DNA from 4 places in the Kitasatospora sp. NPDC048722 genome. Region 2 is predicted to be linked to each of the others. Evidence: riboswitches for the same ligand, from Rfam matches in the RefSeq annotation. Region 2 holds a riboswitch; each other region holds the start of a gene.
What was found. Region 2 has a riboswitch for cyclic di-AMP ahead of AB0C76_RS03395 (LysM peptidoglycan-binding domain-containing M23 family metallopeptidase). Riboswitches for the same ligand answer to the same signal wherever they lie in the genome.
Positions count from the first base shown of each region.

Region 1: another riboswitch for cyclic di-AMP. It lies ahead of AB0C76_RS22000 (NlpC/P60 family protein); the one in region 2 lies ahead of AB0C76_RS03395 (LysM peptidoglycan-binding domain-containing M23 family metallopeptidase).
Region 3: another riboswitch for cyclic di-AMP. It lies ahead of AB0C76_RS22570 (transglycosylase family protein); the one in region 2 lies ahead of AB0C76_RS03395 (LysM peptidoglycan-binding domain-containing M23 family metallopeptidase).
Region 4: another riboswitch for cyclic di-AMP. It lies ahead of AB0C76_RS28325 (M23 family metallopeptidase); the one in region 2 lies ahead of AB0C76_RS03395 (LysM peptidoglycan-binding domain-containing M23 family metallopeptidase).

Region 1 is NZ_JBEZGX010000029.1:65,580-68,578, reverse strand. It holds gene AB0C76_RS22005 (NlpC/P60 family protein) at 1-726, opposite strand, end outside; gene AB0C76_RS22000 (NlpC/P60 family protein) at 954-2,078, opposite strand; cyclic di-AMP (ydaO/yuaA leader) riboswitch at 2,089-2,242, opposite strand; gene AB0C76_RS21995 (NlpC/P60 family protein) at 2,592-2,999, opposite strand, start outside.
Region 2 is NZ_JBEZGX010000003.1:5,821-8,819, reverse strand. It holds gene AB0C76_RS03395 (LysM peptidoglycan-binding domain-containing M23 family metallopeptidase) at 87-1,040, opposite strand; cyclic di-AMP (ydaO/yuaA leader) riboswitch at 1,043-1,222, opposite strand; gene AB0C76_RS03390 (MFS transporter) at 1,534-2,999, shown strand, end outside.
Region 3 is NZ_JBEZGX010000030.1:92,560-95,558, forward strand. It holds gene AB0C76_RS22565 (cytochrome P450) at 1-810, shown strand, start outside; cyclic di-AMP (ydaO/yuaA leader) riboswitch at 1,021-1,189, shown strand; gene AB0C76_RS22570 (transglycosylase family protein) at 1,195-2,121, shown strand; gene eno (phosphopyruvate hydratase) at 2,376-2,999, shown strand, end outside.
Region 4 is NZ_JBEZGX010000044.1:21,938-24,936, forward strand. It holds gene AB0C76_RS28315 (GNAT family protein) at 1-92, opposite strand, end outside; gene AB0C76_RS28320 (hypothetical protein) at 138-1,049, shown strand; gene AB0C76_RS28325 (M23 family metallopeptidase) at 1,099-1,932, opposite strand; cyclic di-AMP (ydaO/yuaA leader) riboswitch at 1,945-2,103, opposite strand; gene AB0C76_RS28330 (YiaA/YiaB family inner membrane protein) at 2,357-2,647, shown strand; gene AB0C76_RS28335 (alpha/beta hydrolase) at 2,786-2,999, shown strand, end outside.

The sequences.
Region 1 (2,999 bases), on a different contig from region 2:
CGCGAGCGCCGCCGCCCCGCGCTCGGAGGCGGGCGGGGTGGTGCCGAGGTCCAGCCGGTCGGTGCCGCGGGTGGCGCGCTGCTCGGCCTCCTGGGCGTCCTGCGCGGCCATCCGGGAGCGCTCGGCGGCGCCCAGGCTGTTGAGCAGCCGCTGGGCCTTGGCCAGCCGCTGCTGGATCTCCTGCTTGCTGTCGGCGAGCGTCCGGCGGGCCTGGTCCAGCTCGGCGAGCTTGGCGGCGGTCTCGGTGCGGCGCTGGTCGAGCCCGCGCTGACGGGACACCAGCTCGTGCAGGGTCTCGTTCTGCCGCTCGGTCGCCTGGTCGAGGCTCCGGGCGCGGGCGAGGTAGCCCTCCGGGTCGGTGGCGAGCATCAGCTGGACGGTCTGCGCCATGCCGCCGGAGCGGTACTCGGCGCCGGCCACGGTGGCGAGGTCGCCGCGCAGCTGGTTGAGCTGGTCCTGGGCGGCGGCGATCTCGCCCTGGAGGACGGTCGTCTCGCCCTGGAGCCGCTGCTGGGCCTCCTGAGCGGCGTTGTACTTCTCCGACGCCTGTTCGGCCTCGTTGTACAGCTGCTCGACCTGCGCCTTGACGTCCTTGCGGCTGGACGCGTCCGGGTTGCCGGGGGCGGCCTGGGCGCTGCCGCCCGTCGTGACGCCCAGGGCGGTGGTGGCGGCAGCGGTCAGCACCAGCGCACGGGCGAGCAGTTGGGAACGGCGGTGCACGGGCATGGCGGCGGCTGCTCCAATCCTGCGGACCGGTCCCGCCGCCGCACCCAAGCGGGCGGTCCTGGAGCGGGAGTCCGGTGGCAGACGTTAGCGAGTCCGGGCAACCGAGTCCAAACCTCTCCCAACCCGAATATTTGACCCCCAATCGGACACCAGCCCGAGGAAAGGAAACGCCGCAGGCCCGGACCTCCGTGGAGGAGGGCCGGGCCTGCGGGACGCCGAGCGGGGAATCAGACCCGCACGATGGACGTGAGCGGCATGTTGGTGACCGCCTCGTAGCGGACGCTCGCACCCGGCTTGGGCGCGTGCAGCACCTGGCCGTTGCCGGCGTAGATGCCGACGTGGTGGGCGTCGCTGAAGAAGATCAGCAGATCGCCGGGCTGGGCCTGGGAGAGGTCCGTGCCGATCCGGGTCCCGGCGTTGGCCTGCTCCTGCGAGGTGCGCGGCAGCGAGACGCCGGCCTGGTCGAAGGCCCAGACCATCAGGCCCGAGCAGTCGAAGGAGTTCGGGCCGGTGGCGGCCCAGACGTACGGACTGCCGATCTTGGTGGCGGCGTAGGACAGCGCGGCGGCACCGCGCGAGCTGCCCGGCGCCGGCGGCTTGGCGACCGGCGAGGACGACGGGGCCGAGCCGAGGTCGGTGCGGCTGCTGTCGCGGGAGGCGCGATCGGCGGCGGCCTGCTGGGCCTTCGCGGCGTCGGCCTTGGCCTTGGCATCGGCGGCGGCCTTGTCCTCGGCCGCCTTGATGGCCTGGCGCTCCTGCTCGGACAGGGTGTTGAAGAGGTCCTGGGCGGCCTTCAGCTTCGCCTGGATCTGCTCCTTGGACGCCTTCAGCTGCTGGGTGGTCGCGTCCAGCTCGGCGAGCTTGCCCTGGGCCTCGTTGCGGTCCTGGTCCAGCTTGCGCTGCTGGTCCTGGAGCTCCTTCAGCTGACCCTTCTGGGTGCTGCCGGCCTGGTTCAGGGCGTCGGCCTGGCTGAGGAAGTTGTCCGGCTTGGACGAGAACATCAGCTGGACGGTCGGGGATATGCCCCCGTTGCGGTACTGCTCACCGGCGATCTGGGCAAGGCCGCCCTGGAGGTCGGTCACCTGCTCCTGCTGGCGGGCCACCTGGTCCTGCAGGCCGCTGACCTGCTTCTGCAGCTCCTGCTGCTTGGACTGGGCGGCGTTGTACTGCTCGGTCGCCACCTCGGCCTGCTCGTTGAGCTGGTCGACCTGCTCCTTGACCTGGTCCTTGGTCGGCGCGGGGTCGGCGTGGGCGCCGGACTGCGCGGAGAGGGCGACGGCCGCGGCGGCAACTCCGGTCAGGAAGGAAACTCGGGCACGGCCGGCGGGCTTGGGACGACGATGGGACGCCACGAAGGCGGACTCCTTCTTCCTACGTCCGCCTACCGGGTGAGCTGACGGGTTCGGGCCGGAAGCATGCCCTACGACGCCTCACGGCCGTTCCACCGGCCGACCTGGCGCCGATTCACCCCGGAGGAACGTGGTTCCCCGGCTCCGCTCCACAGCGCCCCCAATCACTGGGCTCCCCTGTCGGACGGTCGCTTCGACCCGTCCCGCTGTTTCACGAACTCGGCGGGAACCACCGCCGCCACCCTGGCTGGGCGATCGACAGTGCGGTGGTTCGGGGCACGACCCTAGTAACTGAACCGTGATCGGTTCAAATCCTTGTCAGAAAAAAGGCGGAAGAATAACCAAGTTCTTTTGTGAAGATGACAGAAGGTGATCGCGGCAGTACGCAAGGCTGATCACTTGTCACGCGAACGTGGTGAAACGCAGTGAAACGCGCTCAAGCGAACGCGCCACCCCCGGTCGGGAGGTGGCGCGGATCACAGGGCCGTTTCCGCCGGCCCCCGGCGTGTCGGGGGGTCAGACCCGGCGGATGGTGTTGATCGGCATCGCGTCGGCCTTCATCACCTTGACCACGTCGCCGGTGTGCGGCGCGTGCACCACCATGCCGTTGCCGATGTACATCGCGACGTGGTGCATGTCGGGGCCGTAGATCACCAGGTCACCGGGCTGGGCCTGGTCCAGCGAGGGCACCCGGGTGCCGTAGTGGCCCTGCTCCTGGGAGGTGCGCGGCAGCGAGACGCCGGCCTGACCGTATGACCAGACCATCAGGCCCGAGCAGTCGAAGGTCGTCGACCCGGTGGCGCCCCACACGTACGGCGAGCCCTGCTTGCTCATCGCCTTGGCCACGGCCACGGCCGCGTAGCCGCTGGCCGGCGGCAGGCTGCTGAGGTCGACCCGGTCGGTGCCGCGCGAGGCGCGGTCGTC
Region 2 (2,999 bases):
CGGTCGAGCGGTCACCCGACATGACCATCCCGGTCGATCGTTTCGCCCCGCACCTACGGTGGTCCGTCATCCCCGGAGGGGGGAACTCAGAGCGCGACGCCGTGCGCCCGGAGGTAGGCGACCGGGTCGATGTCCGAGCCGTACTCCGGCCCGGTGCGGATCTCGAAGTGCAGGTGCGGGCCGGTCACGTTGCCGGTCGCACCGGACAGTCCGAGCTGCTGGCCGACGGTCACGGACTGGCCGACCGTCACGCCGATCGAGGACAGGTGCGCGTACTGCGCGTACTTGCCGTCGGCGAGCCGGATCTCGACCTCGTTGCCGTAGGCGCCGCCGTTGTCGGCCTTCACCACGACGCCGTTGGCGACGGCGCGCACCGGGGTGCCGGTGGAGGCGACGAAGTCCTGGCCGGTGTGGTGGCCGGAGGCCCACATCGTGCCGGCGACGCCGTAGGCCTCGCCGAGCACCGGGTTGGCGAGCGGGGCGACGTAGCCGGAGGCGGCGGCGACCGGAGCCGCGGCCGGGGCCTGGGCGGGCTGGGCCACGGCGGCCTGGACCTGCACCTGGGCACCCGGGGTGGTGGCCTCGGTCCGGACCTGCAGCTGCTGCCGAGGAGCCGGCGCGGCCTGCGGCTTGGCGGCCGGGGCGGCGGGCTTCTGAACGGGAGCGGCCGGGGCGGCCTGGGCCGCGATCGCGAGCGACTGACCCGGGAAGATCAGGTTCGGGTTGGCGCCGACCACGGAACGGTTGTGCGCGTACAGCGCCTGCCAGCCGCCCTCGACGTGCTTGGCGTCGGCGATCTTCGAAAGGGTGTCACCGCTGACGACCCGGTAGGAGGCGTCGCCCTGGGCGGCGGCCGGAGCGGCCGGAGCGGCCGGAGCCGAGGCGGCGGCGACCGGAGCGACCGGAGCGGCGGGGGCGGTGTGGGCCTGGGCGCTCATCGCGGTGACGAGCGGGAGGGCGAAGGAGACACCGGTGACGGCGGTCGCGATGCCGATGCGGGCGGCGCGGGGCAGGGTGATACGACGAGCCTGAGCAGGCATGGAAGTTTCCTCTCCGACGCCTGCGAGGTGAGCTGTCGGGTTCGGGCTGGAGTTGCCCGGCCGCATGCGCGGCTTCACCCCGAGCCGGTCCTGGACTTCCGCGCCAACAGCGCGAATTCCGGTCCGGCGACTTACCTGTGGGTCCCCCGCTCCTGCCGTACAGAGTTCAGTTCGAGCCACCGGGCAGCGGCAGGACTCGGCGTTCCACCCGGTGGATCCGTCCGGGCTGGCCGGTCGGTCGCTGAACTAAAACTCATCCGTCCGGGTGAAGCAATGTCGATCTCTTGAACCCGCAACAACCCCACCCGTCACGATGACGCTCCGAATGATCCGGAATACGGTGCGTGCACAATCCATTCACCGCCCGCAGCGGATCGACGACCCTCCGCCGACGAACCGACCTCTCCGCAGCCGATCGATCACCCATCGTCACCCCCGGACGCACCGCCGGTGACCCTTGTCACGTGCACCCCACCGGGCAGAGGATCGGGCCGTGACCACAACCAACGCCGGCACCCTGCGCCTGGGCACCGCGCAGGGACGCTGGGTCCTCCTGGCAACGGTGCTCGGCTCCAGCATGGCGCTGCTCGACGGCACCGTGGTGAACGTCGCCCTGCCCCGCATCGGCACCAACCTCGGCGCCTCCCTCGCGTCCCTGCAGTGGACGCTGAACGCCTATCTGCTGACGCTCGCCGGGCTCATCCTGCTCGGCGGCGCGCTCGGCGACCGCTACGGCCGGCGCCGGGTCTTCCTGCTCGGCGTGGTCTGGTTCGCCGTCGCCTCCGCGGCCTGCGCCGCCGCGCCGAACATCCAGGTGCTGATCGCCGCACGCGCCGTCCAGGGCATCGGCGGGGCGCTGCTGACGCCCGGTTCGCTCGCCATGCTCCAGGCCGTCTTCCACCCGGACGACCGCTCGGCCGCGGTCGGCCTGTGGTCCGGCCTCGGCGGGGTGTCGGCGGCCGTCGGCCCGTTCGTCGGCGGCTGGCTGGTGGACGGCCCCGGCTGGCGCTGGATCTTCCTGCTCAACCTGCCGCTCGCCGCCGCCGTCATCGCGGTCGCCACCCGCTACGTCCCCGAGAGCCGGGACGAGAGCGCCACCGGCCGCTTCGACGTGCTCGGCTCGGCGCTCGCCGCCCTCGCGCTCGGCACCTTCACGTACGCGCTGACGGCGGCCGGCGAGGGCCTCTCCCCCGCCGTCTGGCTCACCGGCGTGCTCGGGCTCGTCCTCGGCGCGGCCTTCATCGCCGTCGAACGCCGCGCCCCCGAACCGATGCTGCCGCTCGGCCTGTTCTCCTCACGGCTGTTCACCGCCGTGAACCTCGTCACCCTCTGCGTGTACGCGGCGTTCAGCGGCGTCTTCTTCCTGCTGGTCGTCCAGCTGCAGATCGTCGCCGGCTTCTCGCCGCTGGTGTCCGGCCTGGCCCTGGTCCCGATCACCGTGCTGATGCTCGCGCTGTCCTCGCGCGCCGCGCGGCTCGGCAAGCGGATCGGCCCGCGGATCCCGCTCACCGTCGGCCCGCTGCTGTGCGCCGCCGGGGTGCTGCTGATGCTGCGCGTCGGGGCCGGCTCCTCCTACTGGACGGACGTCCTGCCCGCCGTCACGGTGATGGGCTGCGGCATGACTCTGCTGGTCGCACCGCTGACGGCGACCGTCCTCGCGGCCGTCGAGGTGCGGCACGCGGGGATCGCGAGCGGGGTCAACAACGCCGCCGCCCGCGCGGCCGGCCTGCTCGCGGTCGCGGCCCTCCCGGCCCTGGCCGGCCTGAGCGGAGACGCCTACCGGGTGCCGGCCGCGGTCGACGACGCCTTCCACACCGCGATGCTGATCTGTGCCGGGCTCCTGACGGCCGGCGCGATCACCGCCTTCGCGACCATCCGCGGCAACGTGCTGGCCTCCGAGGACCACCCGGTCGCGGAGCCGGACACCGAGTGGTGCTGCGGCACGACCCCGCCCCTCGA
Region 3 (2,999 bases), on a different contig from region 2:
GACATGCTCGGCGTGCCGGCCGAGGACCAGGACGACTTCCGCGACTGGGCCGGCATGATGATCCGACATGGGGGCGGCCAACGCGGCGGCGTGGGGCGGGCGGTGAAGCGGATGCGGGCGTACCTGCTGGAGCTGATCCACCGCAAGCGGGCGGACCTCGGGGACGACCTGATCTCGGGACTGATCCGGGCGAGCGACCACGGCGAGCACCTCACCGAGAACGAGGCCGCCGCGATGGCGTTCATCCTCCTGTTCGCCGGCTTCGAGACGACCGTCAACCTGATCGGCAACGGGACGTACGCACTGCTGCGCAACCCGGAGCAGCGCCGTCTGCTGCAGGAGTCGGTGGCGCGCGGCGAGACGGCGCTGCTGGAGACCGGGATCGAGGAACTCCTGCGCTACGACGGTCCGGTGGAGCTGGCGACGTGGCGGTTCGCGACCCGCCCGCTGAGCATCGGCGGGGTGGACATCCCGGTCGGCGACCCGGTGCTGGTGGTCCTGGCGGCGGCGGACCGGGATCCGGCCAGGTTCTCGGACGAGAACACCCTGGACCTGGCCCGGGCGGACAACCCGCACCTGGGCTTCGGGCACGGCATCCACTACTGCATCGGGGCCCCGCTGGCCAGGCTCGAAGGCCGGTCGGCGCTGGCCACGCTGCTGTCCCGGCTGCCCGATATCGCCCTGGCGGAAAGCCCGGAGAACCTGCGGTGGCGTGGTGGCCTGATCATGCGCGGATTGCGCGAACTTCCGGTCGAATTCAGTCCCGAGCGCCGTTCGCCGCACGCGCTTCCAGACGCTCCGACACACTGACGGTGCGTCGCGAATCGGCAGGGTTAGGCCGCATGAACACCCATCAATCCGGACAAACGGCCGCCGTTGGTAGGCGATCGGCCACGTGCCGTAATTTCTGTGTGATGTCGGCGATATGAGCTTGTGATTGGTCTGAGGATCTGTCTACTCTCCCTGGAGTTCGCAGCTGCGGACCCCGAGCGCGGAACGCCGAGTCCTGCCCGCCGCGCCACGGGAAACCGACCAGAACCCTGGGCAGGGGCGGGGGAACCAGGTTTGTTGCCGTTCCTCCACGGCTTGGGGTGAAGCCGCCCGAGCGGAATCGTTTCCGCAGACGGCGGCCGGGCCACCTCCCGGTCCGAACCCGACAGCTCACCTCGCAGGCGTGCGGAGAGGGACCCCTTCATGCTGTTCGTTGGAACCGGTCGTCACCGCCGTCGCACCCAGACCGAGAAGGCCATCGCCGTCGCCGGAGTGGCCGGCGTCGGACTCGCGATGCCGATCCTCACCGCCACCGGTGCCTCCGCCGCCCCGGCCTCCGCCTGGGACTCCGTCGCCCAGTGCGAGAGCGGCGGCGACTGGGGCATCAACACCGGCAACGGCTTCTACGGCGGCCTGCAGTTCACCTCCAGCACCTGGAAGGCCTTCGGCGGCACCGCGTACGCGGCTCAGGCGAACCAGGCCACCAAGGGCCAGCAGATCGCGGTCGCCGAGAAGGTCCTGGCCTCGCAGGGTCCGGGCGCCTGGCCGGTCTGCTCGAAGAAGGCCGGCCTGTCGAAGGGCGGCGCCCCCGCCGCCGTCGACACCTCGGACGCCAAGCCCGCCGCGCAGCAGCACTCCCAGCCGGCGCAGCAGCAGCCCGCGGCGAAGCCGGCGCAGCCGAAGCCGGCCCAGAAGCCCGCTCAGCAGCAGTACCAGCAGCACGCCCAGCAGGCCCAGCAGCAGCCGCAGGCCCCGGGCTTCTCCGGCAAGGCCGGCTGGGACGCCGACGCGAAGGTGTACTGGTACCAGAACAACGGCACCTGGTACTGGACCAGCCACCAGGGCGTCTACCAGCAGTACGCGGGCCAGGCCCAGCAGCAGGCCGCCCAGCAGCAGGTCCAGCAGCAGGTCCAGCAGCAGTACGTCCAGCCGCAGCAGCAGGCCCCGCGCGCCGCCGTCGCCCCGCAGGGCGGCCACGACTACACCGTCCGCGCCGGTGACACGCTGTCGGGCATCGCGTCCGCCCAGGGCGTGCACGGCGGCTGGCAGTCCGTCTACGACGGCAACCGCGGCACCGTCGGCGGCGACCCGAACCTGATCCTGCCCGGCCAGGTGCTGCACCTCGGCTGACGCCGGCCGGCACCGGTGCGACACGCCACGGAGGGGGCCGACCCCGGATCGGCCCCCTTCGTCCGCTTCCGTCCCTTTTCCCGGGGAGCCCAGGTGAACTACCGGTAAGTAGCCCGGCCACACGCTGAGACGGTACCGAGGTCGGCGTGGCCCCGGGACCACGTGCGGTTAGGCTCTGGTCGTAACGACTCCGCAATCATCCCGCCGACCGCACCACTGGTCAGCGGGACCCTGCTTCCGCAAGGAGATGCCTCGTGCCGTCCATCGATGTCGTCGTAGCCCGTGAGATCCTCGACTCGCGTGGCAACCCCACGGTCGAGGTCGAGGTCGGCCTCGACGACGGCAGCACCGGTCGTGCCGCTGTCCCGTCGGGTGCCTCCACCGGCGCCTTCGAGGCGCTGGAGCTCCGCGACGGTGACAAGAACCGCTACTTCGGCAAGGGCGTCGAGAAGGCCGTCCTGGCCGTCATCGAGCAGATCGGCCCGGAGCTGGTCGGCTACGACGCCACCGAGCAGCGCCTGATCGACCAGGCCATGCTCGACCTGGACGCCACCCCGGACAAGTCCTCGCTCGGCGCCAACGCCATCCTGGGCGTCTCGCTGGCCGTCGCGCACGCCGCCTCCGAGGCGAGCGACCTGCCGCTGTTCCGCTACCTGGGCGGCCCGAACGCGCACGTCCTGCCGGTCCCGATGATGAACATCCTCAACGGCGGCTCGCACGCGGACTCCAACGTCGACATCCAGGAGTTCATGATCGCCCCGATCGGCGCGGAGTCCTTCTCCGAGGCCGTCCGCTGGGGCGTCGAGGTCTACCACACCCTCAAGGGCGTGCTGAAGGAGCGCGGCCTGTCCACCGGCCTCGGCGACGAGGGCGGCTTC
Region 4 (2,999 bases), on a different contig from region 2:
CCGAAGAGCGCGTGCAGCGCGTCCAGTTCCTCCGGGGTGTGGTGGTACTCGCGGACGGCCAGCCGGGGGCCGGTGAGACGTACGGGGACCATGGCTGCCGACCCTACCCCCCCCGACCAGCGGTTACCGTTCGAGCTATGAACGACGAAGACCTGCGACTCGCCCCGCGCACCAGGGCCGCCGACCTGCTCGCCTGGGCGGCGGCGGAGGGCCGCACCCCGGTGGCCGAGGCGCCGCTGCGCACGGTGCTGGCACTGCTGGAGCTGGGCGAGGGCAGGATGCGCGACGGCTGGCCCGAACTGACCTCGGACGCCGTGGAACACCTGCTGTACGAGCGGCTCCACCTGTACGTCCAGCCCGCCCCCGACGAGGACCCGTTCGCGTACGGCGAGGCCGTCCGGCTCCTGGTCGACCACCAGCGGGCGGCGAAGCGGCTCAACGCCAAGCGGCAGGAGCGGCTGCACGCCGAGGCCGAGTGGCAGGGCGAGGTCGCGGCCGGGCTGCTGCGCCGGGCCGACCTGGTGACGTGGCCCCGGCTGTACGCGGTGCTGCTGCGCGCGCACGGGGTGGACGTCGCGGACGGGGCGGCGGTGCGGGACTGGCTCGCCGGGTTCCTCGAACTGGGCGAGGAGGAACGGCTGGACGCGTTCGCCGCGCTGGCCGAGGCCGGGTGGCTGGACGAGCCGGACGAGCGGGGCTGGGGCCCGGGCCGGGTTCTCTCGGTCGGCATGGCCACGGACGGCGCGCGGCGGCTGCTGGAGCAGGGCCTGATGCGGCGAAGCTACCGCAACCTCGCCGAGCTGAACGCGCTGGGGCGCCCGATGCCGGACGAACTGGCCGGGGACTTCGGGCAGTTCGAGGAGGCGGCGGTGCAGGTGGCACTCGCGCTGTACGGCGAGTGGACGGTGCCGGGGCTGCCGCGGATGCTGGTCGAGGAGTTCCCGGAGCTCGCGCCGGAGCCGGGGTCGGGAGAGATCGAGGCGTACCTGGCGCAGCTGCCGGAGTCGTCGGAGTCGCCTGAGTCGCCTGAGTCGCCGCAGGAGGGCTGATGCGGAAGGCCCCGGCCGGCCGGGGCCTTCCTGTTCGCGCGTGCGGAGGCTAGGGGTTGAGGCCGCGCTGCTGGAGCCAGGTCTCCGGGTCGACCGGGGCGCCGCCGCCCGGGCGGACCTCCAGGTGCAGGTGCGGGCCGGTGACGTTGCCGGTGGCGCCGACCTTGCCGATCTGCTGGCCCGAGGTCACCTTGCCGCTGCCCGTGATGATCGAGGAGAGGTGGCAGTACCAGATCTCGGTGCCGTCGGGCAGGGTCTCGACGATCCGGTAGCCGTACGCGCCGGACCAGCCGGCCGAGGTGATCGTGCCCTGGCCGACCGCGAACACGGCGGTGCCGGTGTCGGCGGCGAAGTCCAGGCCGGTGTGCAGGTGCGCCCAGTAGCGGGCGCTCTGGCCGTAGTGGGCGCTCAGGTTGTAGTCGCGCACCGGCAGCGTGAGGGCGGCGGCCTTGGCCTTCTCGGCGTCGTCGGAGGCCTTCTTCGCCTCGGCCTCCTTGGCGGCGGCCTTGGCCTGCGCCTCCTGCGCGGCCTGCACGCGGGCGCTCTCCTCGGCGGCGGTGCGCTGGCCGTCGGCCTGCTGCTGGATGCGGGCGGCGAGCGCGAGGCCGGGGTCGGCGGAGAGCGCGACCGGGGCCTCGTCCGGGGACTCGATGGCGGGCGCGGCGGCCGGGGTCGCGGAGGCGAAGCCGGTGGCGCCCAGGGTGGCGGCGACGGCGGTGACGCCGAGCAGCGGGGAGGCTCCGCGGGTCTGACGCGGCATCCGGTGGCGGTTGGCCTCGGCCTCCGGGGCCGGGAACTCGTCCCCGGCCGGACGGGGGTGCTCGAGGAGCTGGGTACCGGCGGCAGGGCCGGCGGGCTGTGCCGGGGTGTGCGTCGACGCCACGGAGGCGTGCTCCTTTCCTTCCTTCGCGCCTACCGGGTTAGCTGACGGGTTCGGAGCAGGAAGGTCTCCTACGGCCGGGCCGGGGCCCCGCCGATTCACCCCAAGGAACGTGGTTCCCCGGCTCCCTGACCTGCCCGGAGGCCGGCCGGCGGGATTAGGCGACGGCGCACGGTGCCGTCTGGGTACGGCGTTTCGACCGCGCTGCGTTATCAGACGTTAATCCTAGGACGCCCTGATTCCAAGCCATCCGCCCGGGACGGCCGACAACCGGGCGGGCGGCTTGTTCCCTATGACTGGTTTGCGGCTCTTGCCCACCCCTGACACTACTTAACGTGATTGGGAGTCACCGGACGACGACCTCGACAGGCCCGCCTGAGTACTCCTACTCATGTGCGGCGGGCCGGACCGCCGCCATCCTGGCGCCATGAACGCACCGATGCAGTCACGCACCACGGCCGCGTACCACCTCCAGGCCGTGCTCTCCTTCGCCCTGTCGGGCACCGCCCTCGCCATCGGGATCGCCTACCTGCCGGTCGGAGCCTGGACCCGGGCCTTCCTCGGGATCGGCCTGCTCTACACCGTCACCTCCTCCTTCACGCTCGCCAAGGTCATCCGGGACAGGCAGGAGACGAACGAGATCGTCACCCGGGTGGACCAGGCCAGGCTGGAGAAGCTGCTCAGCGAGCACGACCCGTTCAAGGTCGAAGGGACCTGAGGGGGCGGGGTGCCGCTCGGCGCGGGCGACCTCGACCCCGGGTGCCGATAGCTTGACGGCTAAGGCTATTAGCCTTAGCTTTATGGCTATCGGCAGCACCGCCGATGCCACCGCAGCAGCGGACCGAGGAGGCCCACCATGAACGGCACCACCACCCCGGAGACCCAGTACCTCGACGTTCCCGGCGGCCGGATCGCCTTCGACGACACCCGGAAGGGCGACGGCACCCCCGTCGTCCTCCTCCCCGGGATGCTCGACAGCCGCCGCTCGTACCGGCACCTCGTCCCGCTGCTGGCCGCCGCCGGCCACCGCGTCGTCACCATGGACCTGCGCGGCTTCGGCGAGTCCTCGA